Regions from separate parts of the Paenibacillus konkukensis genome, predicted to be linked through region 2. Evidence: predicted binding sites of a transcription regulator. Region 2 holds the regulator's gene; the other holds the start of a gene.
The links. Region 2 encodes NrdR, which represses ribonucleotide reductase genes. Its sites were predicted from a motif close to AACACNATATATNGTGTT; they were not measured.
Positions count from the first base shown of each region.

Region 1 (15,305 bases), 320 kb from region 2:
AGGAACAGGGAGATGACCCGGCCGAGCGCTTCCGACATGGCGAACACGTCGGAACCGGCTTTGCCTACGTTCAGGAAAATTTCGCTAGGCGTCCCGTTCATGTCGTTGATCGTAATGTACGCCATACCGAACGGCGTATTGAATTTATATGTGGCGCCGCGCAAAATTTGCGGACGGCGTTTATATTCCTTATCCAGCACGGAAAACGACTTGCTCTCGGAAGCCGCCGCTACGGTAACGGACGCCGCTTTGCTCACGACGGCGGTTTCCTCCGGCTTGGCCTCGGCCTTGATCGTTTCCGCTGCCGCGGCAGGCTTCTCTTCCTTCTTATCCGTCGACAGCACCTGCACGTCGCGGCTTCCGTCGCGATAGATCGTTACTCCCTTACAGCCGAGATCGAAGGCCAGCTCGTACAGCCGCTTCGTTTCTTCTACGGTGAAATCCGCCGGACAGTTGGCCGTCTTCGAGATGGAGCTGTCCACCCATTTCTGAATGACCGCCTGCGCGCGGATATGATCTTCCGCGGACAAATCCATAGCGGTTACGAAATAGTCCGGAAGCTCCTCGTTCGGATGGGCATCCTTCCACTGCTGCGCGATCGGCACGTACTGCTTGTCGAAGCCGAGCCGGCTTTGACGGTAATATTCGAAGGCGAAGTAAGGCTCGATTCCGGTAGAAGTACCGACCATCGTCCCCGTGCTTCCCGTCGGCGCCTGGGTAATGACCGTGACGTTGCGCATCCCCTTCTTCTGTACAGCGGCTCCTACTTCCGGATAGACGGCCGTCATATTTTTCATGAAGCCGCTTTGCAGAAACGGTTCGGCGTCGAACTGCTTGAAGCTGCCTTTCTCCGCGGCAATGTCGGCAGACGCCAAATAAGCTTCCTTGGCCATAAAGCCGTATAATTGATCAAGGAATACGAGCGATTCAGGACTGCCGTAACGGATCTCCAGCTTGATCATCAGCTCCGCCAGACCCATCGTGCCAAGCCCTACGCGGCGCTCGCTCTGCTGATTGACGCGATTCTCCTCAAAATGATAAGGCGTCTTGTCGATGACGTTGTCCAGGAAGCGCGTGGAATAACGGACGACCTTGCCAAGCTCATCCCATGCCACATCCTGCTTGTCGGCATCGTAAAACTTCGACAAATTAATGGCGGACAAGTTGCACACGCCCCAGGCGGGCAAGCCCTGCTCTCCGCACGGATTCGTACAAATAATCGGGTTGAAATACCAGCTGTTGGACATCTGGTTATAATATTCCATGAATACGACGCCGGGCTCCGCGGATTTCCAGGCGGATTCGATGATCGTATGCCACACGTCACGCGCTCTTACGGTGCGGTGCACATTCACTTTCTTGCCGAGCTTCTTCCATTTATCCAGATCGCCGTCCCACAGATCGTCGTATTCGGCGTCTGTCGTATCCGGATAGACAAGCTCCCAATCCAAGTCTTCCTTGACGGCTTTCATAAAGCCGTTGCTTACGCAGACCGACAAGTTGGCGTTCGTGATTTGCCCCATCGTCTGCTTAACCGTAATGAAGTCGACCACATCGGGATGCCAATCGTTCATCATCAGCATCAGGGCGCCGCGGCGGCTGCCCCCCTGCTCGATCAAGCCCGTCGTGTAGCTGAACAGCCCGCCCCATGATACGGCTCCGCTGGAAGATCCGTTCACGCCCTTCACGACGGCGCGGCGCGGTCTCAAAGACGACAGGTTAATGCCGACTCCCCCGCCGCGCGCCATAATTTCGGTCATTTCCGATAATGTGCTCATGATGCCGCCGCGGCTGTCGTGCGGAGATGGAATGACATAGCAGTTAAACAGCGTCAGCTCGTCGCTTGCATCCGCGCCCGCCGCGATCCGTCCGCCCGGAACGAGCTTCCAGTCGTCAAGAATGTATTCGAATTTTTCCTTCCACTCCTGCCGCTTCTCTTCGGTCGGCTCCACGGAAGCCATCGCCCCCGCCAAACGCTCCCACATCTGCGCCGGCGTCTTCTCGACCGTTAACGTCAGCTTTTCTACGGACGACGTTACGACATCGCCGCTTCTCACCTTCACTTGAACTTGATTGCCGTCCCTGGATATGACTTCTCCGACTTCTTTGGCGGGAAATTTCGGATCGTCCTTCGTCAGCACGAGCACCGTATCCCCGACTTTTGTATTTTGAGTGTCCGCATCTTTCATCGCATAGCGGTCAAGAAATATCTTTTCGCTTAATCCTTCGAGTCTATTGCCGCTCCCGTTCTCCGTCATCAATACAATAACCTCCCGAAAATTAGAATGCTGCAAATCATCACAACATCTGGTATGCGAAATCCATTATACATCACAATATATTGTGCTTCTAATGGGTGAGTAGCGGAATTTGGAAACTGGTACAAGACGTAGGGCCGAATGCTCTTATTTCCTCTTGAAATCGCTCTTTTTCGCCGCCGTCGGCTTCATTTTTTTCGACAAAAATCAGTACCATCCCGCCGCCAAAAATGCCAAATTACCTACTAGAGACCTATTGGCATTCCTTCGTCTACCGGTACCGAAAGCATCTTCTTCATCGGCCTTTGACATCCGCTTCCGTCATTGATACGCTATCAGTAGAAGCAGGTGCCTATGATCAGTTCGCACTGCTGCCGGTCAATATATTATATCACAAACCGGCACGATATACAAACAAACGTTCGTATACATAATTACAATCAGGAGGCTTTCCTATGTATTTGTACCAACATGAATTTCTCCCGAAGGATGAACTTCGTATTTCCTCCGATGACCGCGGTTACTACTTCGGCGACGGCATTTACGAGGTGTTTCGCGTCTATAACGGCATGCTGTTCGAGCCAGCAGGCCATTACGAGCGGCTCGAACGAAGCGCGCGCGACGTCCGGATAAGCCTCCCCTATTCCATAGACCGGCTGGACGGCCTGCTGCGGCAGTTAATCGAGCTGAACAAGCTGAGCGAAGGCATCGTCTATATGCAAATTACCCGGGGCGCGGCGGAACGGACCCATGCTTTCCCCAAACAGGCGGAGCCGATACTTACGGCGTATTGCAGCGAGCTCGCAAGACCGCTGCAAGCTCTGGAGCACGGCATCGCAGCGGTTACGGCCGACGATATCCGCTGGCTTCGCTGCGATTTGAAGACGCTCAATCTGCTGCCTAACGTCATGGCCAAGCAAGCCGCACTCGATCAGGGAGCTCAAGACGTCATCTTCCACCGCAGCGGCACGGTGACCGAATGCAGCTCATCGAACATTATGATCGTGAAGGACGGCGAGCTGCGTACCCACCCGGCCAACCACCTGATTCTGCACGGCATCACCCGCGCCGTCGTGCTCCGCTTGGCCGCAGAGCTGCATATTCCCGCGAAGGAAGAAGCGTTCACGCTGGACGATTTGAACAATGCGGACGAAGTGTTCCTGAGCAGCACGACGATGGAGATTACCCCTATCGTTTCGATCGACCGCAAGCCCGTCGGCAGCGGAGCTCCCGGCCCCGTAACCCGCAAGCTGCAGAGCGCCTTCGAGCATCTGATCGGCAGCGGCAACGACGGCGGCCCGCAAGCGTAACGCTCTGCCTTCCTCTCACCATCGGAGGAGGATAACGTACTCAACGAGAATGGCCCCTCTCGGATAATAAAATGATCAGCCCCAAAAAACCTCCGGAGTCATCTCCGGAGGTTCCATGCTTCGTTCGCGTATTTATCCTTAACCAGCTGTTCAACGAGCGTCAGCTCGTAATCCGTCAGCGCGCCTTCCTCCAATTGAACGCCGAGCCCTTCGGCCATCCCAGCCCGAAACGCTTTTTCGACCTCCGGCAGTTCGACCGGAGCCCGGCCAAGCCCCCGGCAAATGTCGTTAATCGCGACCGCCTTTTGCGAAAATTGCTGTTTCAATCTCTCTTGAATGCGTTCGTTCTTGAACTTCAAGACGCGAAACAATTGGTCCGCATCCATATCGAGCAGAATCGATCCGTGCTGCAATACGACCTGCTTTTGCCTTGTTTGCGCGCTTCCGGCGATTTTGCGCCCTTCGACGACCAGCTCGTACCACGAAGGAGAATCGAAGCATGCCGACGAGCCCATGGAGGCGTATTTGCTCTTGTCCTCCTCGCTGGCAAGCTGTACCATCTGTGCGTCCAGCCCCAGCTTGCGAAAGCCGAGCAGCAGCCCTTCGCTCAGCACGCGGTAAGCTTCCGTCACCCCGCTCGGAATGCCGGGATAGCTCTCCGCCACGATAATGCTGTACGTCAGCTCATTATCGTGCAGCACCGCTCTCCCGCCGGTCGGTCTGCGAACGAATCCGAGTCCCTCTTCGGCCAGCCGTTCGAAGTCGACTTCCTCGGCCTTTTGGAAATACCCGATGGATAAGGTCGGAGGCTCCCACCCGTAGAAACGGACCGTAGGAGGTACTTTGCCCTCGCTGTGCGCGATCAGAATCGCCTCGTCGACCGCCATATTATAAGAAGGATGATGCATCCTGTTGGAAATAAAACGCCATATTGCCGTCATGCTGTCTACCTGCCTTTCCTTGTTGCTGTTCATGAAGCCTGCCTGGCTTCCGGTTGCTTGATTCGCCGCACTCCTAACGCTTGGGACATATTTCTCTCGCATCCGTCACATTGTCCAGCTGAAACTCGCCCTCCGGTTTCTCCGACGGATCCAGACCGACGAAGGCGATCGCTCCATCCTCGCCCAGAACGGCGAACCGGTTGTCCGCCGGTATCGGCGCGATATCGACAGGCCGGTGGTCCCATGTCAGATGAAGCTGTTTGCGGCTTTTCAAATCGAGCAGCGCCAGCGGCTTCTCCAGCTCGACCGAGCCATCTGCCGCATCAAAGCGGTCAATTAGCATTTTACCCTGCATCGCCGACATCGTAAAGGAGTACGGTTTAGTGTTCGACACGAAGTTGTTCATCAGCTCGTATGGAGACTCGGCGGTATTGAATTTATAAATTTTATTGGACCATTCGCTCTTATGGCGCTGGGAGATCATCATATAAATATCGCCGTTGGAATCGACGCTTACCCGATCCAGCGGATAACGTCTGGGCTCTTGAATCAGCTTGCCCCATTCGCCGCTTTGGATATCGGCCTTGTAGACGTTCGAGCTCGTTTCGGCGTTGTTGGAGGTCACGAAGTAGACGTCCTTGCCCGCTCCCTTCACATCCTCCACGCCTCCGGGCACAAGCCAGTCCTTGATCCATTTGTGCTGCTTCAGCTGATAAATGCCGACCCGGGTCATATCCCCGCCTTTTTGCGGCGTTTTATCCGCAGACGACACGAACATCAGATCGCCGAATACGTAATGGTACTTCGGCGCCATTTTGGGCGTAGCAAGCTGCAGAAAGCGGTCCCCCTGTTTCTCTCTCACGTACAATCCTTTGAATGCCTTCGGATCGTCCGGATTATATACGGTGACGACCGTATGATCCCCGGTGTAGCTGATCCCGCTGATCGGCTGGGACGTCTGCAGGATTTGCTTGCTTCGCTGCGTCCGGCTGTTCACGCTGAATACCTGATACGGATCCGCGACAAGCAAATCTCCCGTCTCGTCGATCGCCTTCGTAACTTCCTCGTCGATAGGCAATGCCTGCGGCTTGGCATCCCGGCTCGCATAATAAACCGTGCCGAGGCCGACCAAAAGCGCGGCTGTCAGCCCCAATACCCATTTCTTCAAGTCGAATCCTTCCTCCCCCTTGCTACTAAACATCATAATGCATTCATCCAAGTTATGAAAGGGCTTCTTTTCGTCCATACTAAAAATGATAGCTTTGCCTGCTCTATCAATGAAACTTGCGGAAATTTCCGGATTGTTTTCATCAAATGGAGCAAGCGATTCATTAGCGGTCGGACACGGCTGCCGGGGCTTAACGCTCAGCCGCAGAGCTTAGTGCAACGGCCCGATGCAAGCCCTGCTGTCATCAAGATGCCCGCTTTCCTTTCCCGAAGGAAGGCGCCCAAAGGAGGGCATACCATGCAAACTGGCAATAAACTTGAACATGTGAGACCCTTTAACGAGCATGTACAGCTGCATTTTGACCGGGAATGGTTCGAGCAGTTGCATGAAAGAGCGCAGCGCAACGGTCCCTGGGACGATTGGACGCTGTATCAGCTCGCTTACGAGGCGGAGCAAGCCAGTCTGATCTCCAGCTTCGACCAGCTGCAATCTCTCGTTCATATCCAGCAGCTGACGCCGATGCCCCATCAGATCGATACCGCCAAAAAAGTGCTCACGGAGATGAGAGGCCGGGCCATATTGGCCGACGAGGTCGGTCTCGGGAAAACGATTGAAGCCGGATTAATTTTAAAAGAATACATCATCCGCGGTCTGGTCAAAAAGGTGCTCATTCTCGTGCCCGCTTCGCTCGTGCTGCAGTGGGTGCGCGAGCTGAACCAAAAATTCGGCATACCGGCCGTAGCGCAAAAAAAAGAATACATGTGGGCGCAGTACGATATTATCGTCGCTTCCATGGATACGGCCAAGCGCGATCCGCACCGGGACATCGTGCTCGGGATGGAATACGACATGCTGATCGTCGATGAAGCCCACAAGCTCAAAAACAAAAAGACGACTAACTACCAATTCATCAACGAGCTGCGCAAAAAATATTGCCTGCTGCTGACGGCAACGCCCGTCCAGAACGATTTGAGCGAGCTGTACAATCTCATCACTCTGCTCAAGCCCGGCCAGCTCGGCGGCCAAGGCAGCTTCCAAGCCAACTTCGTCGTCGACAAGCGCATTCCGAAAAACGAGGAGCAGCTGCAGCAGGAACTGTCCAAGGTCATGATCCGCAACCGGCGCAGCGACGGCAACGTCAATTTCACCAAGCGGATCGTCCGCAATATTCCTTTGACGCTCTCCCCCGAGGAACAAGCGCTCTACGACGGCGTGACCGACTTCGTCAAGGGCCGCTACCAAGAGTCCGAGGGCGATATCAGCAGCGCGCTTTCGCTGGTTACGCTGCAGCGCGAAGTGTGCAGCAGCCGCGACGCCGTGTTCATTACATTGGTGAACATGTTCAAGAAAACGGCGGAGGATTCTCCCGTCCGCCAGCGCATTTGGCAGCTCGTCGAGCTGATCCGCAGCATCAAAGCCAACACCAAAGCGGAAAAAGCGATGGAGCTTGTCCAAGAAATTAACGATAAAGTGATCATATTCACCGAGTACCGCGCTTCGCAGGAATATTTGCTGAACTATTTGAAAGAGCATAAAATTACCGCCGTTCCCTACCGTGGAGGCATGAACCGCGGTAAAAAGGACTGGATGATGGATCTGTTCCGCAACCGCGCCCAGGTGCTGGTGGCGACGGAGGCCGGCGGCGAAGGAATCAATCTGCAGTTTTGCCACAACATGATCAACTTCGACCTTCCTTGGAACCCGATGCGCGTGGAGCAGCGAATCGGACGCGTGCACCGGCTCGGCCAGCAGGACGATGTCAAAATCTATAATCTGTCCACCAACGGCACGATCGAAGAATATATTCTGTCTTTGCTGCATGAGAAAATCAATATGTTCGAGCTGGTCATCGGCGAGCTCGATACGATTCTCGAACGATTCGAGCAGTCTCACTCGCTGGAGAAATCCATTGCGCAGATGATTCTCTCCTCTTCCGAGGAGGAGCTCAAACGCCAGATGGACGATCTCGGCCGCTCGTTCACGACAATCCGCACGGAAGTGGAACGCGATTCCGCCGCCAGGGACATCTCCCGCTCCCATATGATGCCCGGCGCCGTCGGACAGATCTTACCTATTACCGGCGAAGCGGAGGCATCCCCATGAAGACTGAACAAATTCAAAGCTTCGTTATGCGCTACCTCGAAGCGGAACAATGCGACATCCTGGAGAAGCATCCCTCCTACGTCACGGTCAAGCTGTCTCCTTCCGCCGACAAGGAGCTGACGTACCGGCCGTATTACTGGAACTTTGTCGAACGGACCGGCGCCGTCCCGGAGACGATGACGTGCACGTTCATCTTCGACCCGGAGGGGCATAAGGCCGCGCAGTCCGCTGCCGGCGCTCAAGCGGGCGCAGCCGGAGCCCAGCCGGGCGCTGCTTCTGCGGGCGGGACGGCGCTCTCTCCGCCCCCCGGCGAGGGAGCGCCGTCGCCGGGAACCGCCGGCCCCGGCCCCCAAGCGCCGGGCGCCCCGCAGCAGGACAGCATCCTGGGACGCTATTTCGGCTTTGTGCCGACGCAGATGACATCCCGGGTGCCTAAAGATGAAGTGACGTTCGGAAGCCGCAGGCTCGGTCAAATTTTCGACGCGGTGCGCAGCAAAGGGCGCTTCGTCCACCTGTTCGAGCAGTTCAAGCCCGAGCAGCAGAAATCGGCGCCGCCGCCTACGATCGCCTACGAAACCTGGATGCAGGTAAACTACAAGGTCGAGCTCGCCTGCGATATGAAGCGCAGCGAAATTCATTCGCTGGGCGTTCATCTGGTCACCGGGGAAATTCGCGAGCATTTCCAAGAATGGCTGCAGACCAAGCGGCTGTCCCCGCGTTTGCCCGCTCATGTCTACATGATTCCGGATAAATTTACGCTGCCGCGGGCCGTCATTTATTTGGAGCAATATTTGGAGAACCGGCTTAAGACGTACGATCACCGCTGGGCGGAGGACGCCAAGCTGCGGCTTCAGGACGAGCTGGAGCGGATTCGTTCGTATTACGAAGCTTTAATTCAGGGGGCCGAACCGGAGAAAAAAGCGGAGATCGAAGCCCAGTATACGAACCGTCAGCTTGAAATCGACTGGCAGTTCCGGCCGCGCATTCAAATATCCGTCATCAATTGCGGTCTGTTTCATCTGCATGCGGGGAATCTGCCTACGAATTGACGAATTCCGTTCATTTCCAGCAAAAATAGAAGCAAACTTTTTTTTGCTCCGCTACAGGTTCTAACAAACTTTTCAAGGCATATTTTATACAATAAGGGCATAGCAGCTGCTTCATGTGACAGCATCCGTGCCCGACAAACCATGACAAGCAGGTGAATGGATGAAAAAAACGTTGTTTAGGCTTTCCTGCCTTTTGCTCTGGACAAGCCTGCTGGTTGCAAAGCCGCTCTCCTCCGCCGCGGTACCGGACAACCCGCCCATTCCGGCACAAGCTCTGGCGCCCGTTATGCAGGATGGCACAGTCACAACGCCGACCTTCCTGGACGCGGTCAACCAATTGATGAAGCAAATCGCAGGCCAGCAAGGCTTCGAGGCATGGAAGCAAGCCTCGTGGACCAGCTATCCGCTGGGGCCGGGGCAGCACGGCTGGATCGTTCTGCTCAAAGCAGGCGGCGCCGAAGTCGGCTACATGGTCATCTATGCCGATCCCGACAACCCGGACAAGTACAAGCTTGCCGAATACGGCAGCGGCAGCGCTCCTCTCTTCAGCTTAAACACTCTGTACCAATCTTTGGTACAGCTCGAACTCATCGATACGTCCTACAAAGCCGAACGCTGGTACGCCGATCCGTTTCATGCGGTATGGCTGGTTTCCGCCGGCGAACAAAACTATTACATCGATGCCAAGACCGGGCAGCCGCTCCCGTTAAGCTCCGTCCAGGAGCTTCAGGACGCTTCCCTTGCAGCCGCGCCCCCGCCCCGGATCGGGCCGGACCATACGGTCGCCGCCAGTCTGCAGACCGACGCTTTCGATCCGTACGACCGGCTGCCGTGGGTGAAGGGCCAAGCTGTCTCCTTCAGCCGATTCGAGCTTCTTGCAGCCGCTATCAAGGAGCAGCGCAAGCTGACCTTCGTCGCCGAGCTGTACGGCCGCACCGTAACGCTGCCGTTAGCCGTAACGGGCTACCACCGTTGGTCCGACGAGGAAGCGTTTCTGCTTCTCGACCAAGACGGGCCCAGAGCCGTTTCGTATGCCGCCGTTTCCGCGGCCGGCCGGCTATTCCCTTAGGTTTTTCTCCTCCTTCCCTATATAGAAGAGCTTCCCGTCCCTTCAGGCTCGAGCCTTTGCTCGCGCCGAGGAGAGAAGCTTTTCATTTTTTTTTGCGCCAGCGAAGTCCTTCCATCCACATGCGCAAAGCTAGCGGGAGCATGCCGAACCAGCGGTACTGCCAATGCTCGCGATGCTCTCTTTGGCTTGCCCTCGTCTGTTTGCGGATTTCCTTCGGCGTTTCCATATATTCCACAAATCGCTCTGTTACATATTTTACCAATTCATCCCCTTTGGCGATATGCGCTCACCTCCAAACGGCTCATAGTAGCCATTGTTGCCAGATTCAGCCCGCTCCAAACCGCGCCGTTAAGCGGCGTCGAGGCCCGACTCCTTCCCCGTTAAGCGAAGCGGTCCGCGAGCTGGACATCGTTGTCAGCCGTTTTGACGCGCCAAATGCAAATCACCCGGTATCCTCAACGCTGAGGATACCGGGTGACAAAAGGGCATACCTTACATTTTCTCAGGGGCTTCCAGACCGATCAGGCCGAGTCCGTTGCGCAGCGTAATCTGCACGCACTTCACCAGCGCGAGCCGCGCTTCGCGCAGCGCTTGATCGTCCACCAGAATCGGACATTCATGATAGAAGCGGTTGAAGGCTTGAGCCAAATCGACCAAGTAACGACTCACTACGGACGGCTCCAGCTTGTGCATCGCCTGCTCGACCCGCTCCGAGAACAGGTACAGCTGCTTCAGCAAGCCTTGCGAGGCCGCGTCCGGCAAGAGCGACGCATCCAATTGAGCGGCCTGCCGGGCGAATTCGATTCCGTCTCCTCCGTTCGCTTTACGCAGCACGCTGCAGGCGCGCGCATGCGTATACTGCACGTAAGGACCCGTCTCTCCCTCAAAGTTGAGAGCCACGTCCCAGGAGAATACAATGTCCTTAATCCGGTTATTGCTCAAATCGTTGAAAATAATCGCGCCTACGCCGACTTGACGGGCGACCTCGTCTTTATTTTCCAGATTCGGATTTTTCTCTTCGATAATCGCTTTCGTCTTCTCGATCGCCTGCGTAAGCAGCTCCTCAAGACGAATCACGTTCCCTTTGCGCGTTGACAGCTTAGCCCCTTCGAGGCTCACTTTGCCGAACGGCACGTGAACGAGCTTGTCCGCCCAGTCGTAGCCCATCAGCTCGATCACTTTGAACCATTGCTGAAAGTGCAGGCTTTGCCCCGCATCCGTGACATAGACGCATTTGTCGAAGTCATACGTATTTTTGCGGTAAATCGCCGCCGTAACATCCCGCGTATGGTACAGAGTGCCGCCATCCTTTTTGATCATCAAGGCCGGCGGCATATTGTAATCGTCCAGACGCACGAGCAAGGCTCCGCCGTCTTCCTCCAGCAGGTTCTTCTGTTTCAGCTCGTCGACGACGGCCGCCATCTTGTCGTTGTAGAAGCTTTCGCCTGCATACGAATCGAAGCGAACGCCGAGCAGATCGTAAATTTTTTGAAATTCCTTCAAGCTGATTTCGACGAACCATTTCCATAGCCCGAGCGCTTCCTCGTCGCCTTGCTCCAGCTTGACGAACCAGGCGCGCGCCTCGTCCTCCAGCTCCGGCTTAACGTCCGCTTCGTCATGGAACTTCACGTACAGCCGCTGCAGCTCGTCAATGCCTTCCGCTTCGACTGCGTCTTTGTCGCCCCATAGCTTGTAGGCGACGATCAGCTTGCCGAACTGGGTTCCCCAGTCTCCGAGATGGTTGATGCCGATACAATTATATCCGAGAAATTCGTAAATTTTGTAGATTGCATTCCCGATCATCGTCGTCCGCAAATGCCCGATATGAAACGCTTTGGCAATGTTAGGCGAGGAGAAATCGAGCGCGATGTTGCGTCCCTGGCCGATGTTCTGCGAGCCGTAACGTTCCCGCTTCTCCAATACTTCGCCGATGACGCCGGAGGCGAAGCCCGCCGGGTCGAGAAACACGTTCAAATAACCGGACACCGCTTCCACCCGTTGGATGGCGGGATGCCCCTGCCAGTTCGCTTTGAGCTCCTCCGCGATGGCCTGCGGCGCTTTGCGCAGCTGCTTGCTCAGTTTGAAGCAAGGCATAGACAGATCGCCCATCTGCGGATTCGGCGGATATTCGATCAGCTCCGCGATCGACTCCGCAGTCACCCCTTCCAGCTGGGAAGCGAGCTGCGACGCCAATATATTCTTGTAATCCATCATGATTAACCCCTTTCGAATCTTCAAGCCTTACATAATGAGAAAAGCTCCTATCCGGAGCTTTTCCACGGAGCATGACCCTGCCGTTGAATGCAGCATCCCATGCCGTTCAGAAATGATCTGCACCGCTCGACAAAGCACCCCAAAAGGGGTGCTCGTCATACCAAAATCATAGTCTGCCATCATTTACATATGTAGCTATTATATCGGTCCGTAAAAAACGAGTCAAGTTCCCGGTCCGGCCATTCGCTTACGAAATCCGGAACCTCCGCACCAGCGAATCCAGCTCCCGGCACAACGTCTCGATCGAATGCACCGATTGCGTAATCTGTTTCATCGAATCCAGCTGAACGACGGATAAATCGGCCGCCTGGGCGGATTGCTTGGACGAATTTTTGGCGATGGACGCCGTCTCCAGCACCGATGCGGACACTTCCTCGGAGCCGGCCGAAATTTGCTCGGAAATGGCGGATATTTCCGTAATCTGCTCGTTGGTATGCTGGGCTTTCTCCACGATGCTGTGGAACCCTCCCGCCAGTTGATTGACGTACATCTTGCCGGTCTGCATCTCCCGGATTTCACGCTCCATGGCCTCGACCATATGGGATACCTTGCCCTGAACCGCTTCGATCAACTCGGCGATATGCTCCGAGGATTGCTTCGATTGCTCCGCGAGCTTGCGGATTTCTCCCGCTACGACGGCGAAGCCTTTGCCTTCTTCTCCTGCCCGCGACGCTTCGATCGAAGCGTTGAGCGCAAGCAGATTGGTCCGGGCGGAAATATCGCCCATCACTTTTACGATCTCGCCGATTTCCTCCGAATGCGCCGATAGCCCCCGCACCGCTTCGGACGACACTTCCACCGACTGGTGAATCGAATCCATCTGCAGCAGCACTTTATCGAGCGTTTCGCTTCCGAGCTCGGCGGCCTTCAGCGTATCGTACATCATCTCCGCCATGGCCATCGACGCATCGGCGATTTCGCCCATCCCTTCCGAGATCTCCTCCATCGCCCGAGCGCTTTCCTCCGTGCCTTTCTCCTGCGTGGCGGCTCCGGTCGCAATTTCCTGCATCGCGGTATTCATCGAGTAAATTGAAGTGACAGTGCGATCGGCATCGCCGGCGAGCTGGCGCGTCGTCTTGTTGACCTCGAGGGATGTCTCCTCGATCGTGACGATCATCGTCTTGAGCTGCTGGTTCATCTGGTTGACGGATTGAACGAGACTGCCGATTTCATCCTTGCTTCTCGTTTGGATCGGCTCTCCGGTCAAATCCCCTTCGGCGATCCGCTTCACTCTCTCGCTGATCGCTTCGATCGGCTTGATCATCCGGCTGATCAGCAGGAATGCGACGAACGCCGCTGCGATCGGGAAAATCCCGCCGGTTTGCAGCGTGAACTGCAGCATATTCCATGTCCGGTTTTTCAAGATTGAAGCGTCGAAATCAATCGCCATCATCGCCACGATCTCCTTGGACGAATCATGGTCGGCGAAGATCGGCGCATAGCCGGTTTTCCGGTCCCCGTCGCCAAACGTATACACGGACGAAGCCGCCGGATGCTTCATATTCACCATCATATCGATCGCTTCGCGGTCTATATAAAATTTGTCGCCCGCCTTGAAGCCTTCCTGCTGCAGGTTTTTGTCGGGTACAAGCAGCACTCCGCTCAAGCTCATAATTGAAGCGTTCTTAAAAATCGGTTTGTGATCGACAATCCAATTCACTTTATCCTGCAGCGCCTTCGAGGCTTGGCCGCTTGCCAATTCCTTGATTTCGGCGGTTGTCAGCAGGCCCGAGGTAATGCTTGCGCAGCCGATCAGCTCATCTCCCGCGGCCTGGTCGATCTGCTTGTAATTGACATAGTAGCCGATGGCCAAAAGAGACAATACGCTGGTTACAACCGCAATGACGACCAGCCAAGTTACCTTTCCTACGATACCTAATTTCACAGATGTCCCCTCTTTTCCTTTTGCCAAGATATGGTGTGATTTCATAGTATAACTAACGTATACGGCTCACTGTGATTTTTGTCACACCTCATGCGATTTCCATAACCTTCCCACCAAAATGTAAATAGTTTGTTACTCTTTGTCAACGCATAAGCTGATATAATCATGTTAAATAAGCAAGAAAGCAGGCGATCCTATTTTGCCGATCACATCCCGGATGCCGCTGGTGTTGTTCTTACTGATCGCTCTGGCCTGCAGCGGCTGCTCCTTCACCAAGGACCCCCAGTCCTACATGCGCATGCCGAAGCTGCCCGACGATAAGGAGAACTTGAAGCAGGTGATTCAGCAAGCGATGCCGGCGGGAGCTTCCTTCATTCATCCCAAAAACTCAAGCGATCCCGGCTCCATATATTTGAAGGATCTCGATAAGGACGGGGTTCCGGAAGCCATCGTCTTCTACCAGACCCCGGACAAAGACGTTCGGGTCAAAGGCATGCTATGGCAAAAAAGCGGCGACAGCTGGAAGCTGCTGAGCGAGATGGAAGGCGAAGGCTACGAGCTCGATACGCTGCTCTTCGAGGACGTAACGGGCGACGGAGTCGACGATATTTTGGTCGGTTATTCCGGCGGAGCCCGCATCAATAAAGGTCTGGTCGTCTATCATTTGGTCGATCGGAAGCTGACGATCCTGTACCAGGCTCCTTATACGGAGCTGGTCGTCGACGATCTGAACCAGGATAATAAGAAAGATATTTCGATTCTGACGCTGGAGCGCAACGTATCGGCCAAGATGTCGACGCTGCAGTACGATCACGGCTTTCAGCCTGTCGGCTCGATTGCTCTGGACCCTTACGTGAACGGGTATTCCAGCGTCACCGCCGGTTTTGTCGCAGAGAACAAGCGCGGTCTTCTGCTCGACGCCGGGGTCGGGGCGCATTCGTCGACGACTCAGCTCGTTTATTTCGATAACGGGCAGCTTGTCAAAGCGTTTCCGGACGACAAGCTGCCGCTCAGCCCCCGTTCGGCCAAGAGCGGCGACTACAACCATGACGGCATTATGGAAATTCCGATCGATGTCGCCCCGCAAGGGTCGGAAAATGCCGCTTATGCGGTAACTCCCTGGATTACGCAATATTATCGCTGGGACGGACGGCAAGGGCTCGGCGACACGCCGCTGTACGAACGCTACTACGATTATGAGAACAGCTTCTATTTGGATATCCCGAGCGAGTGGAGGGATCGGTTTAG
Region 1 covers NZ_CP027059.1:2,226,156-2,241,460, forward strand. The annotation lists gene SK3146_RS09465 (adenosylcobalamin-dependent ribonucleoside-diphosphate reductase) at 1-2,258, opposite strand, end outside; gene dat (D-amino-acid transaminase) at 2,714-3,568, shown strand; gene SK3146_RS09475 (lipoate--protein ligase family protein) at 3,667-4,509, opposite strand; gene SK3146_RS09480 (hypothetical protein) at 4,583-5,713, opposite strand; gene SK3146_RS09485 (DEAD/DEAH box helicase) at 5,975-7,780, shown strand; gene SK3146_RS09490 (YqhG family protein) at 7,777-8,829, shown strand; gene SK3146_RS09495 (hypothetical protein) at 8,990-9,898, shown strand; gene SK3146_RS09500 (YqzE family protein) at 9,981-10,178, opposite strand; gene argS (arginine--tRNA ligase) at 10,391-12,109, opposite strand; gene SK3146_RS09510 (methyl-accepting chemotaxis protein) at 12,360-14,057, opposite strand; gene SK3146_RS09515 (hypothetical protein) at 14,275-15,305, shown strand, end outside.
Region 1: a site for NrdR is predicted at 2,331-2,348, ahead of SK3146_RS09465 (adenosylcobalamin-dependent ribonucleoside-diphosphate reductase). Genes of this name have one in related genera too.

Region 2 (15,305 bases):
AAATTGAGCCGCAGACTGCTGAAATTGAATTTTTATGCAGGGAGTGAAAAATGTTTTCAACCTAAAGAACAACGCCTAAGATGAGGAACCCCGCTTAGGCGTTGATATTGAGCCAAGAACAAGATCGGCTTTTTAACATGCAACAAAAACGGGGCCTCCAGAAGTCAGTTTTCACTGACTTTCTGAATAACCCCCTCTTCTGTGTGCGCTTTTCATCGATCGCAGAGTGTTATTTCGTGGAAACGGTGAACTATCGGGTTCATGCCGAATGCCTTGCGCTAGCTTTGCTTTGCGACCCGCAAGGCAGTCCGATCAACGCTCGGAGTCTCTTGATCTTACGATTCAACGATTATCGAATGAATGCCCCGCTCTTGATAACATGCGCGGGGGGAGAATACATTACGCGAATATCTGCAATCGGATCGCCGTCAATCACGATTAAATCGGCCTGTTTTCCAACCTTTACGCTGCCGATTTTATCCTCTAACATTAACAATTTGGCGCTGTCTATTGTCGCCTGCTTCAAAATCTCGACGTTCGAATATTCCAGGAATTCTTTACGCATTTTAAATTCCAATCCCGGATTTTTCTTGTATGACGCATAGGATACGTCCGTTCCCCAGCCGATGAGCACATCGTAGCTCACCGCATTCATGAGAGAATTTTTCACGGTATCTTTCAATTTATTTATTTTCTTTGCGGCTTCAGGGAAATCCGTATAATCGCTTTCGATCAAATCATGCATGATCGCCAGCGTCGGTACAATGCCGACATCTCTTCTACCGTTCATATACTGCAACGTATCATCCGAGATCATACTTGCGTGTTCAATGGTACGAACACCTGATTTGACGCCAACATCGATCGCTTCCGCACCATGGGCATGCATCGCTACATAAGATCCTCGGCCTGAGGCAATGTTCACCGCTTCCCTGATCTCATCTTCCTCCAGAATGCGAACGCCCGGGTCGCCTCCTTGCGACATCATCGAACCGCTTCCGTACAGCTTAATGAAGTCCGCGCCCTTTTGGAAATTTTGTCGCACTAATCTTCTCATTTCAGTCGGGCCGGTTACATATTCCAAAAGATTCTCCATGATTTCTACGCCGGGTTCGTGCGGACATAAGGTAGCTCCTGAAGCAATGACGGTTGGTCCTGCGACGACCCCCTCCTCAATGGCATTCCTTAAAGCGATAGTTGGACATGATTTGTCATCGCCTACGTCCCGCGCGGTCGTGATGCCGATACTGAGCAGATATTGCGCGTATTTCAAGCAATCAAACGCAAAAGCAGGCTTGCTGAGCTGCAAAATTTCTGCTTGCGTTGGACGAACAAAGGCTAAATGCACATGCATATCGATGATACCGGGCATTACCGTGGAGCCTTTTACATCCACTTCTTCATAACCTTCGCCGTTCAATGTTCCGACTGGGGCGATTTCCTTGATAATTCCATTTTCGATGAGGATGTCTCCCGTTTTCAAATCCGTACCTTCTGTCAGTGCCTCCACAAAATTGCAATTTCTTAAAATGATCAACCGTATCATCCTTTCATATCGCAGTTTATGTTTAGATCGCGTTGGTATTTGCTTGTAAATCTTCTTGTTGCACATGCTCTGACTTTTCACGTGCAATTAATTTTTTCGATTCATAGTTCAGCCAAAAAACGCCGGTTAGCATAATCATCATGCCGATGACCATAATGCCGAATACATAGTTGTAACCCGACACGCCATACATATCTAAAAAATGTCCGATAAGCTTAGGTAAAAATAAATCGGAACAATAACCAAACATGAGGGCTAACCCGGTAATCGTACCGGCAAGCGCAAGCGGTGCCTTCAATTCCGCCAGCGGCATATTCGCCGCCGTGTAACTTAACCGGCTGATGAAAATGGCCAGGAAAATCAAACTGATGACCAGAATGAGATATTTGTGATCCCGTGGAATGAAGCTTAAAATGATGATAATCAACAATGCGGGCGTAACGGTCGAATAAACTAAAGGCGCCGTTCTTCCGATTTTGTCACGAATAAGTCCGCCGATAGGGGCAGCCAGAATTTTAATGCCGTAACGAACGATCGCGGCGAATGCCGTCGTCCAGACAACGGGCATCCCGTATGCTGCATTTAAATAAGGGCTCATATAGCTAAGTGCAGTGGACTCGACGTAAACTCCAAAAGAAATCATCGCGATGATCCAGGTTACGGGCATTTTTGCCGCATTCCACAGCGATTTAAAAGTGATCCTTTCACTATCGTCCGAAGAGCTTGTACCATATTTTTTATTGTCATAGAAGAAGAACAAGCCCAATCCAACCAAAAAGAAAAAGCCGCTGAAACCTAATATGACTGTGCGAAAACCCGCAACCGTATCGATGTTTTCTCCGATCAGATAGGCCAGTCCCAAACAAAATCCTGCTGAAATAATCCCGTCAATCGCCATGGAGTAGCCGAAAATTCTGCCTTGCTCCGTGTTATCTCCGAGCATTCGAAGACATTTGATTTGAGCGCTCCATAAAAATAAACCTAACGTAATTGACATAAGAAAGAAGATGAATAATAACGTGTTATAGCTTGGAATCGTAGACATCCAAAAGCCCAAGAGCGATGTACTTAATACCGACGTTGTTACTAAGGTTTTCGATGAAAACTTGTCGCATAACCAACCGCCCACCACATAGCCTGGCACTGCCAAACTTGCATAAGCAGCCAATAAGGACCCCATTTGTTCATTGGAAAGCTCAAAAACGGCTTGGAACGGCACATAAAATATAATCGGTAAAAACAATATATTCACGACTGAAACGGCAGCAGACAATAAAAATAGCGGTATAATGCGATCCCTTAAACCTCTTTTACCAGAAGTAGCCCTCATAAATCCTCCCCCATGATTAATTTATACATGTATAATTTTAAATATAATGCAAATCAAAAGAAAGTCAAATTTTTTTTGAAGCTTTTGCGACTCCAACGAAGCTCTTCCTTTTTATTGCAGTACGATTAGCCTTATTCAGCTCGGTTCATTGACTGTCCAGGGAGCAAAGGGTATACTTTAAAAAAATCAATTAGCGAATGCGGAATAATCTTTATACATGTACAAGGATGATGCGCGATGAGATATAAAAAATACATACAAGCCAATGAAGAAGAACCTATAGATAATTCCACGGCAAAGGTCATATTACAGGCTGCGACGGAACTTTTTATGAGACAAGGCTACCACTCCGTAACCATGCGCGACATTGCCTCGCACGCGAATGTGAACCTTGGCTTATTGCCCTATCACTTTACGTCTAAGGAAAATTTAGCTAAGCATGTGTACCTCGGATTAATGGATCGGATCTACCGACAAATCGGCACGATTGATATGAGCCGCGTGTCCAACGCCGAAAAAATATATATTACTACTCTCTTGTCCTGGAAATATGTAGAAAATAGCGAGGAATATTCTAAATTCTTCTATGAATTCTATGAATCGGCCGGTCCCTTTGAAACGCCAAGCAAATTATTCATACAGATGTCTTCTACAGTTATATTAGAGCATGGGCTGCAGATAGGACGCGAAGAAAATGAGCTTTATTTTACCGTGATGAAAGGGGCCGAGTGGCTGTTAATTCAAAAACGGTACAAAAAAGAAATCCAAATCACGCTGGAGGAAATGCTGAACATCCTTTATTCCAATTATTTATACAACATAGGGCTATCGGACAAGATCATTGCGGAAACGATTCAGAACAGTTTGAACTTCTTAAAGAGCTTAGAAACATAAAAAAATGCACTAGGACCAACCTAAAGAACAACGCCTAAGATGGGGGACCCCGCTTAGGCGTTGATATTGAGCCAAGAACACCTAGCTCGATAGAAATTATGATTATTCATCCTCATACGATTCTTGTCAATTCACTGTTAATGACTCGATGTGCGGCAACATAACGATCTTTCGGACTAATCCCAAACGATGCAAATTGAACTTTCGATTGATTTGTAATAAATTGGACTTCATACTGCTTCGCATTTCCTACAAAAAGGCTAGTGTATGTGGAAGCATTCGGTTTTACCATAAATGCAACGTTATGAATCAATTTCTTTTTACCGTTTAATGCGTACACTTTAATTCTTACTCTTGCAGTATTATGTTGATCCTGGTTTAGTGAGTTCACAACAATACTGCGGGATACAGTCTTGTCTTTCTCCGTTAGGTTATTCAGAGGTCCAGTCGTATACTTACGAATCATTCATCCCCCGCCCCTTTCACAAACAAGATATTATGATAAAAGTCAATGTCACTGTAATATCTTATTCATTCAAAGGTTTATCTGATTGGACGAACTTAAAGCAAAATGAATCGCCCTGCCTACAAAAGAGGACAGGGCGATTGTTTTTCATCCGTGTTCACAACTTTCCAAGCCTTAAATCAAAAAAATATTGCACAGCCGGATGCTTTAGCTTGATTTTTTCAGACATGTTTAAAATCCGCTTTTTCCCAACTCGTCTGTCGATCAATGCCATAATATTTAATAATATATCGTTACTCTCGAGGCTATCTTCAATAGAGGAGGACAAAAACGTATTAGCCGCATCCATAAAATTGGATTTACTGAGTGAAGATTGCGCTGCCCAAAGCTCCTTGGCCAACTGGGATATTGCTCGGCTTCGCGCAATCGCGATTAAACGATCTTCCGGAATCTTCCCTTGCATATTCATTCTTACAGCTTCAATTTGTTCATGACCGATCGGAATATCGATACCCGAGTCGTTTTTTATTTCCTGCTCCGATTGATACCATGTGATAAAGGTAGTCGCATCGCTCATGTTCAGTATATTTTTTTTATCAACCGCGATATAACAAATCCCCGCTTTATCGGGCAAATAACGATAGCCAGTTGCGCGGTATTCCACTTTCCCTTGTAACGAAGGACTGAGAAAGCTCTCCAATTGCTGCTTCAATTTGCTCCAGGACATGATCTTCTCCTATTTTAAAAAAAGCCTTATTGTCTAATTCGGAATGGCTGCCTTCCGTTTAATTTACATTACTAGACCCGTTAGAATAAATCAAACAAATCTTTTACGTCCGCGCCGACTGAACCCTCGGGGTTCGGGACGGCAGGCAAATAAAAAAACCGCCACTACGGTAATCGTAGTGACGTTTTTGTTATGGAGCCTAGTGAATTCAACCTCTGGCCTCATCGTTGCCAGCGATGCGCTCTCCCACGGATTTACACACCTATAAATACCTTCGACGAGTGAAAAAATTACCTTGTATTGAAAAGGTTCCTTAACGAATCAGGAATCTTTTCAATATAATTGGCGGCGGGGCACTAATATATAGATCAAATTAATATGTCTAATCGGTCAAATAAAGTTGAATGCCTTTGCAAAAGCATCAAGGTCATCAATGATAAACAAATCACTGCTCCAATTACCTGGCCATACAGCATATAATGTCGTTGTGTTATTATTGACCCTATGATAGGTTTCCAGAAGCTTCGGCCTATCCGACTTATTTTTGTGATAAACTTGTGACACATTACCGTTTTTATCTACCTCAAAATAACAAACTGTACCCATACTATATGGGAAGCTACCAGCTTCTTTAGCACTTCTCATCAATAACACTCCTTTATAGCTATACTACAAAGAAATCCATAATTTCCCACAAACAGACACTGCCTTGTGCTTACGTAAATCTAAATGAGTATATTGATATGTAGTGTATTGAATCGGTATAGTGATAATTTCTAATAAATTTTTGGATTTTTCAATCCTGCTATCACCGCATGATTTCATTTTTAAGCCAGCGATAAAAACCATCCTTTAGTAGGCTTCAGAAAAGCTGTCCCTAATTACTTTTACTCCCATTAAAGAACAATCATCAATCAACTGCAAGTGATTCAAGGCCTCAATGTCCAGTATTTCATGTGTGAAAATTTTCGATGCCATCGTGTTGCTGCCCATTGAAAGCAAGACATCAACATGACGGTAGAACCCGTATAACGAAACATGAGAATAGATATAACCATCACCATTAAAAGTTATATACGGAAATTGTGGCGGAATCCATAATCCCGTAATGTCACAAAAATTATCTTTTTTCATTGATCTTGTAATTCTTGGATATTGTACATAATCATTAAAAATCCCTAGTCGTTGAGCATAAATTCCCACTACTTGTTTAAGTTCGTCATACGTCAGACCAAAGCAAGCACGGGACATTAATTTGTTCTCTTCAAAAAAGAATGAATGCTCAGAATTGATCCTCTTTACGATACCAAATTCGCACGAACTCGCTATAGGCAAACTCACAATATAATTTTCAAGACGTTTGAACCTTGCCTTACCATATAATTCATGATCCAAGAAATTAGTCAATAATATACAACCCGCTTGCAGTCTATAAAAACCTCTTATCAGTTGTTTGCTTTTTTTCGCCGACTTACCACGGAGGTAATACGGCCACCCATTTAAATGCGCTCCTTTCTCTTCCCTACCAACAATTCCCATGTAACAAAACAATGCTCCGCTATCAGAGAGGTACAACGCTGGACCATGATCCGGAATTGATATATTTTCCCCTAGTTCTTCTGATGCATCAATTGTTTTATAGAATTCAGCCAACATTATGCTATCGCTCCCTTCTTAAATTTTAATCGCTTATATTCTAACTCCATTTTTTTGTAGCGTTATAGGATCAATACTTTGTGCTATACCTACAGTAAGCATAGACTATTTCCATTCCAAATTCCAGAAAATATCCCCATTTCCGACAATAGAAAGCCCCCGCAAGTGTCAGGACCTCCTCATTTTCATTAGTCCTGCCATCTATGTATGTTTTTGGTCGAGCATAGGGGGATGTTTGAATCCTTCATCTTTCCTGCTGACGTAGCTTAATCGCCGATGACAACCTTAACGGTTGATTCCAACGCCGTGCTCGTCCGCTTCGCTCCCTGCGTGCGGACTGAACCCTCGGGGTTCGGCCCCCGCCTAGCATAAAAAAAATCCCCGGAACACTAATTGGTCCGAGGACTTTTTTTTATGGAGCCTAGGGGGATGTTTGAATCCTTCATCTTTCCTGCTGACGAAGCTTAATCGCCGATGACAACCTTAGCGGTTGATTCCAACGCCGTGCTCGTCCGCTTCGCTCCCTGCGCGCGGACTAAACCCTCGGGGTTCGGCTCCCGCCTAGCATAAAAAAAATCCCAAGAACACTAATTGGTCCGAGGACTTTTTTTATGGAGCCTAGGGGGATCGAACCCCTGACCTCATCGCTGCCAGTGTGGTATGCGCGGTGTCCTGCTATGTACCAATATGTCCGAAAGCCTGCTGTAGAGCGGGTTTTCGGACTTCGCTCTGTCTTCCTGTTTCCTCGGATTTCCGTCGATAATCCAGGGTTAGTGATCATGGATGTGATCACGCCATCCCTCAAATTCCTTTGAGGATGAGATCATGTGAAGTGCGGTGCGTCACTATGCAACAGAACTGGAAATCATGATATAATACTAATGATAAGGATTGGAGTTGATTCGGATGCACGACCTGCTTGACCCCAAGAATGATTTCGTCTTCAAACGCATCTTCGGCAGCGAAGAGAACAAAGATATCCTGCTTGCCTTCCTTAACAGAACCTTTATAGAAGCTGGGGAGCCGCCGCTGACCGAGATCATCCTGATGAATCCATACACGGATAAGGATTCGCCGCGCGATAAGCAATCCATCTTCGACATCCAAGCCAGGACAACTGAAGGAAAGCTCATTAATGTGGAGATGCAGCTATTCAATAAGTACGATAATGAGAAGCGCACACTTTACTATTGGAGCAAGCAATACGCGGGACAGCTTGAAGAAGGACAGTCCTACAAACAGTTGAAAAAATGCGTCACAATCAATATTCTCAACTTCTCCTTACTGTCTAACGACCGTTACCACAACATTTTTCATCTACGGGAAGACCATAGCGGCATTACACTGATCGACGATATTGAAATCCACATCATGGAGCTTTCCAAGCTGAGTTCGCAAGACATACCGAACGAAGGTGGTTTGCTTAACTGGTTACTGTTCTTGAAAAGCGAGGATACAACGAACTGGGAGGTGTTGAAGGTGAATGAACCTGCTCTGGGTAAAGCAATGACCGCATTAGAATACCTGAGTCAAGATGCTGAAGCACGGCGTCTGTACGAGATGCGACAAAAAGCTCTGCATGATGAAGCTTCGATGTTGGAAGGTGCAAGGGCGGAAGGCGAGTCACTTGGCAATTTTAAAGGAAAATTGGAGGTTGCCAAGAACATGCTAACTAAAGGTATGGACGTACCAACCGTAGCGGAACTGACTGGACTTTCAACAGAACAGTTGGAACAATTGAAACGAACACATTGAATCCTTTAGGCTGTGAGGGACTAGTTCCCCACAGCTTCTGTTTATTTATGGATTAACAGATTGAGCTTGCTTCAAATGCTACTTTCGTTTGCTACGGGGTCTGGCAGACACTCCAATCCCCAAACTTTCTCCCCCATGACAAAGTTATCCTCTCCAGCCTCAGGCCAGTATTCAGGATGTATCATATCTAATCTGAAAGGTATTTCTGCCTTATCATCCATGCGGCTTCCACAATACTGGGTTAATTCATGTAATCCTTCATATTCATCTAAATCTGTAGCCAAATAGCCGATAGGGGGATATTTGAGTATGCTGAACATACCGACACCCCCTCTACTAAAATCGCTCCATTCACCTCTGTATCTAGGCATTGCTATATCTCTAATTACCTTTAGGCTCATGTATGGATATATCCAGTAGAACACCTTTATTCCTTTAGGAATAATCATCGATTCATCTAATACGTAATCCCGATACTTATCGTCAATCTTGCTCGTGCCGAAATCTCCAGTTGCTGAAAGCATGTGACCGAGTAGAGATTTACAGATTAGTGCTGGTTTAGTCTTAACATGATCCGTCGCTTGTGGCAGTGTTAGCCTAGTTTTAATCATAAGCATGACATCGGCTGCAAGTTCATTAAGAACAGGGTCGGCTTTTGCTCCTAATAAAACGCCGTGCTAGTCCGCTCCTTCCTGCGCGCAGACTGAACTCTCGGGGTTCGGCCCCGCAGGCAAATAAAAAAACGCCACTACGGTAATCGTAGTGACGCTTTTTTTATGGAGCCTAGGGGGATGTTTGAATCCTTCATCTATCCTGCTGACGAAGCTTACTCGCCGATGACTACCTTAGCGGTTGATTCCAACGCCGTGCTCGTCCGCTCCGCTCCCTGCGCGCGGACTGAACCCTCGGGGTTCGGCCCCCGCCTAGGCACAAAAAAATCCCCGGAACCCTAATTGGTTCCGAGGACTTTTTTTATGGAGCCTAGGGGGATCGAACCCCTGACCTCATCGCTGCCAGCGATGCGCTCTCCCAGCTGAGCTAAGGCCCCGCGGCGACAAGAATGATAATATCACAGGTGCAATAAGCTTGTCAACAGTTTGACTCGCTGCACCTGCAAATTATTTTTTATCATCGCCTACCTGATGCTTGGACAATATGTCCGTAAGCTCTCGCATGAACATACTGATGTCCTTGAATTGACGATACACGGAAGCAAAGCGGATATAAGCGACCTCATCCACAGGGTATAGCTGCTCCATGACGATCTCGCCGATTTCCCGGCTGTCGACCTCGGCGCTGGCGGTGTTGCGGATTTGCTTCTCCACTTCGGAGACGATCATATCGAGCTGCTCGACGGATACCGGACGCTTCTCGCAGGCGCGTATAAGACCGCGCAGCATCTTCTCGCGGCTAAATTCCTCGCGGCTGCCGTCTTTTTTGATTACGATAAGCGGGGTTTCCTCCACCATCTCGAACGTGGTGAACCGCTTGGCGCATCTTTCGCATTCTCTGCGGCGCCGGATCGATTTATTCTCATTGGCCGCGCGGGAATCCAGTACTTTCGTTCCGGAATAGTCGCAATAAGGGCATTTCATTTTTCAATATCTCTCCTCTTGATTACAAATGAACAATTATTGCCAGTGAATCCCTGTAATGAACTTCTGTGAAAAGCACATAATAGGATTACAAACGACAAGGAGGTGAACAGACATGGGTGCAGGACAATCTCGAAGCAGCAACCAATTGGTTGTTCCACAAGCTAACGCAGCTTTGGATCAACTGAAGTATGAAGTAGCACAGGAATTGGGTATCGCCATTCCTCAAGACGGTTACTACGGTAACATGGCTACTCGTGACACTGGTGCTATCGGGGGACATATTACACGTCGCCTGGTACAAATCGCCGAGCAAACACTTGCTGGCGGGAACCGATAGGTAAAGGTTAGAGAAGTATTGGACAAAGCTTCCGTGAAGGGGCCTGTCCAATACTTCTTTACTTTCAAGAAGCCATTCCCCAATCCTTCGCGTATAACTTGTGATACTTATTATAATAATACAAAACACGCTGAATGTAATGTCTCGTTTCTCCATACGGGATCGAATTCGAATTTTCCAAGGTTCCGTCCCACTCTCTGTTTTGAATCCATCTGGTTACTTTGCCTTGCCCGGCGTTATATCCGGCTATAATAGCGACCGTATTGCCGTTGAACTCCTTATGGAGCCAGTTAAGGTACCAGGTTCCGAGCTCTATGCTGACAGAAGGATTGTCCAGATCGTTTTTGAACGAGGGAGAAAACTTGCCGGCATCCACAATCCACTCGGTCGTATCGGGCATAAGCTGCATGAGACCGTAGGCGCCTTTTTTGGATGAAATATTCGTTTTATAATTGGATTCTACTCGAATGATAGCTGCAACCAATAGCGGATCGACCTCGTAAGCTTGAGCATGCTGCCTTATTTCTTCCTCATAACGGATAGGATACAACCATTTTCCGACCTTATCGCTGCTGATAAACATGAGGATCACGAAGGTGATGAAAAGTAGAGCAAACACTCGCTTTTTCCGCCAAAAGCTGATGCTCATAGCAGCCTCCTTCCCTTTAGAAACGCCTCCACCTGGTATTCCGTCTGCACAAGCGTTCCTTGATTGTCTATGAGAATGTCGGCCATCGCTTTTTTGTTTTCGATATCCATTTGTGCTTGAAGACGGGCCTCAGCCTGTTCTTCCGTCAGCCCATCGCGCGACATAAGCCGCTTGAGCTGCTCTGTTCTGGGTATGTACACGACCATGACGGCCTCGAACATGGATTGCAGCCCCGATTCGTATAACAATGGCACGTCCACCACGACAAGCTTGTCCGGGTGCTGCCGTTCGTATTGCTCCATTCTCTCCCGCATCAGGGCGCGGATCGAAGGGTGCATAATGCCCTCCAAATCCTTACGCGCCTGCGGGTTGCCGAATACCGCCTCACCCAGCTTTTTGCGGTGCAAAGAGCCGTCGGGGAGCAGCATGTCCGCGCCGAAGCGTTCCACGACCAACTGCAGCACGGGACTACCCGGCTCCACGACTTCCCTGGCAATGCGGTCGGCATCAACCAGCATCGCCCCGCGCCGCACCAGCAAATCCGCTACAGTGCTTTTGCCGCAAGCGATGCCTCCGGTTAAACCGATATTCATATACATTCTCCTACGAAAAAAGTTAGTAATCGCCTGCTGTTTTTCACTACATCAATTTCATGATACCCATAACAATCAATACAAATCCGGGGAATACCGATAATCGGCGAATCCAAAATAATTCCGAATACTTATAACCTATTCGTAAGCCGCTCGCCAGGAAGGTCCCGCTGGCCAAAGCAATGACAGCCGAAGTCAGCAGCGGGGCAAAACCGATCAAAGCCGCCCCGATCCCCGCGCCGAAGGCGTCCAAGGATAAAGCGACGCCGAGCAGCAGCGCTTCGTACGGCGAAATGTTGCCGGAGCGGTCCATATCCGCGATAGACGGCTTGCGCAATATTTGAATGACCAAGCCGAGTCTTTTCAACTCGATGTAAAATACTTCCCGCGGACTTGGAGCGGCGGATTCCTCCAACGAAGCCTCCGCCGGCCCTACCGGCTGGGGCAAGCCGTCCTCTTCGTCTTTTTTCTTCGATACGACCTGGTAGACGGCCCAAATTCCGATGCCGATCAAGATGACGCCGCCGATCGCTTTGGCAAATTCAGGATCGACGAAGCGGCTGATAAACACGCCGATCTGCATGGACACATAAATGATGCATCCCGAACAAAGCGATATAATCGCCACCGATAACAGCGGCATTCGGATTTTGCGCAAACCGTACATGACGCCTACGCCGAATCCGTCCAGACTGACAGCCAGAGCCAGTATCAACAAGGAGACAAAAGGCAGCATAGAACTTCCCCTCCCGACCGTTTTACTCCTACTATATGGCATAGATGGGCGGAGGGTGCAGCCTACTCGTCGTACGTTTGCCCGCAGGCGGTTACGCCTTGCGGCTTCGTTGCTTCTTCAAGGGCTGACAGTTCGGGCAAACATGCGTCCCCCGTCCTGCCACCACCGACTTCTCAATGTGCGCCCCGCAAACCGGGCAAGGCTCGCCTTTATGCCCGTACACTTTGAGCTGATGCTGGAACAAGCCGATCTCGCCTTGTCCGTTTACATATGACTTGACCGACGAGCCCCCGGCGGCAACCGCATCGTTCAACGTGCTGAGTATCGCCTCGTATAAGGAAGCCAGCTCCTGCCGCGACAAGGAGCCCGCTTCCCGCTCGGGGTGAATCCCGGCAAGAAATAGGGACTCATCCACATAAATATTCCCGAGCCCTACGATATATTCCTGATTCAGCAGGAGCGGCTTGATCTTGGTCGAGCGCCCCGCCAGCTTGCTCTTGAACGCATCGAGCGTGAACGCATCGTCCAGAGGCTCCAAACCCAGCTTCTTCAGCGGCTGTTCCTCCAGCTCCTGACCTAACGGGAACAAATGCATCGTCCCGAATTGGCGCACGTCCTTATATCTCAATTCGCTGCCGTCGGTAAAATGAAACACCACGTGCGTATGCGTCTCCAGCGGATCTTTGCTGTCGTAGACGCCGTACCGCCCTTCCATGCGCAAATGCGAAACCATTGTATAGTTGTCCATCAGAAAGCGGAGAAATTTGCCCCGCCGCTCGACGGAGCGTATCGTTTCGCCCTGCAGCATCATGCTGAACTCCAGCGGTTCTTCCGGCCGCTGAATAATTCTGCGCAAATGCACCGTGACATTCCCTATCGTCTTCCCGACGACCAGCTGACTTAATGTTCGTTTGACTGTTTCGACCTCCGGAAGCTCCGGCATGTTGTTTCACCTCGGTTATTACTTGGCTTCGTACCAGTTGGAGCCGGTATCGACTTCCACTTTCAGCGGCACATCCAGCTTCAGCGCATTCTCCATCACTTCCGCCACCGCCGTTTTCATCGTTTCGATTTCGTCTTCGGGCACTTCGAACACCAATTCGTCATGCACCTGAAGCAGCATCCGGCTGCGCAAGCCGTCGCGCTTCAATCGTTCGTCCATCTGCACCATCGCCAGCTTGATAATATCCGCCGCGGTGCCCTGAATCGGCGTATTCATCGCCGTACGTTCGGCGAAGGAGCGCAGATTGAAATTGGATGCGGTAATCTCAGGCAAATAGCGGCGGCGCTGCAGTAGCGTCGTGACATAGCCGTCCTGGCGCGCTTTTCGGACGATATCGTCCATATATTGGCGAACGCCCTGGAACACGGCAAAATATTGCTCGATAAACTGCGCCGCTTCTTTACGGGTAATATTTAAGTTCTGCGACAGACCGTAATCGCTGATACCGTAGACGATACCGAAATTGACGGCCTTCGCCTGCCTTCTCATATTGGAGTCCACTTGCGACTCGGAGACGCCGAACACATCCATCGCCGTCTTCGTATGGATATCCAGGTCGTGGAGGAACGCCTCCATCAGCTTCTCATCCTGGGATATATGCGCAAGCACCCTCAGCTCGATCTGCGAGTAATCCGCAGTCAAGATCGACCAGCCCGGCTTTGAGGGAACGAAGACTCTGCGGATTTTGCGGCCTTCCTCCAGACGGATCGGAATGTTCTGCAGATTCGGATATTGGCTGCTGAGCCGCCCGGTCGCCGCGATCGTCTGCCGGTAATAGGTATGCACCTTGCCGGTATCTTTGCGCACCTCCTTGAGCAGCCCTTCCACATAAGTAGATTGCAGCTTGGACAGCGTGCGGAAATGCAGAATATGGCCAATGACCGGATGATACGGCTCCAGCTTTTCAAGCACTTCCGCATCGGTAGAATAACCGGTCTTGGTCTTCTTTACGGTAGGAAGCTGCAGCTTCTCGAACAACACTTCGCCGAGCTGCTTAGGCGAGTTAATATTGAACTCCATCCCTGCGGCGTCATAGATCGAATGCATAATCGTCTCCAGCTGCGAGCCCAGCTCTTCGCCGTACTGCTTGAGCGCTTCCGTATCGACCTCGATGCCCTTCTCCTCCATCGCGGCAAGAACGCTTGCCAGCGGCTGCTCGAGCCCGTAAAACAGCTGATGCATGCCGCTTTCTTCCAGATCCCGTTTCATCGGCTCCGTCAGCTGATGAATCGCCGCCGCCTTGCGGCATAAATAGTCGCATAGAACGTCCAACGCGGGAATTTGGAATTTGGCTCCCTTGCCGAATACATCCTCATCCGCTTTAAGCGCCGGCAGTCCGTACTTGACGGTAAGACCGTTAAGCGTAAGCGCCGACTCCGTAGGATCGAGCAAATAAGCGGCAAGATGCACGTCGAACTCCGTTCCGCGCAGATGAATGCCGCGCCATGCCAGCAAGATCTCGGCGCGATGCTGATCGTAGACGGCCAGCGCTTTGTCCGAGGACTGGAGCCACGCCTTCACGGCTTCCGCTTCTGCAGTGCCTTCCTGCAGCCGCTCGAACGGCACATAATAGCATTTGGCCTCCGTATACAGCGCCAAACCGATCATCTCCGCGTTATGCGGATTATCTCCGGCCGCTTCCACATGCAGCGCCGTCACCTGAGGCAGGATGCCGACCAGCTCGGCCATGTCGTCTTCGCCGACAACCGCCGCTTCGATAGAAGCCTGCTCCCGCCCGGCTTCAGCCGAATCTCCGCCGGAGAAATCCATCTTCTCAAGCAGCGATTTGAACTCCAGCTTGCGGAACATGCCCGCCAGAGCCTGTCCTTCGTAACCGGAGTAAGCCAGCTCCTCCCACTGCGTCGTCAGCGGCACTTCACGGTAGATCGTCGCCAGCTCCTTGCTCATTCGGGCCTCGTCCGCATGCTGCTCGACTTTCTCCTTCATCTTGCCTTTGAGCTGAGCGGCGTTCTCAAGGACGCCTTCGACGGACTCATACTCGTGCAGCAGCTTCA
Region 2 covers NZ_CP027059.1:2,541,518-2,556,822, forward strand. The annotation lists gene SK3146_RS10840 (hypothetical protein) at 1-47, shown strand, start outside; gene SK3146_RS10845 (metal-dependent hydrolase family protein) at 350-1,510, opposite strand; gene SK3146_RS10850 (MFS transporter) at 1,569-2,876, opposite strand; gene SK3146_RS10855 (TetR/AcrR family transcriptional regulator) at 3,114-3,770, shown strand; gene SK3146_RS10860 (hypothetical protein) at 3,883-4,236, opposite strand; gene SK3146_RS10865 (SF0329 family protein) at 4,394-4,963, opposite strand; gene SK3146_RS10870 (hypothetical protein) at 5,354-5,608, opposite strand; gene SK3146_RS10875 (hypothetical protein) at 5,816-6,619, opposite strand; gene SK3146_RS10880 (Rpn family recombination-promoting nuclease/putative transposase) at 7,526-8,374, shown strand; gene SK3146_RS10885 (hypothetical protein) at 8,446-8,991, opposite strand; tRNA gene SK3146_RS10890 (tRNA-Ala) at 9,350-9,422, opposite strand; gene nrdR (transcriptional regulator NrdR) at 9,493-9,969, opposite strand; gene SK3146_RS10900 (alpha/beta-type small acid-soluble spore protein) at 10,085-10,309, shown strand; gene SK3146_RS10905 (lytic transglycosylase domain-containing protein) at 10,374-10,952, opposite strand; gene coaE (dephospho-CoA kinase) at 10,955-11,551, opposite strand; gene ytaF (sporulation membrane protein YtaF) at 11,598-12,287, opposite strand; gene mutM (DNA-formamidopyrimidine glycosylase) at 12,379-13,230, opposite strand; gene polA (DNA polymerase I) at 13,249-15,305, opposite strand, start outside.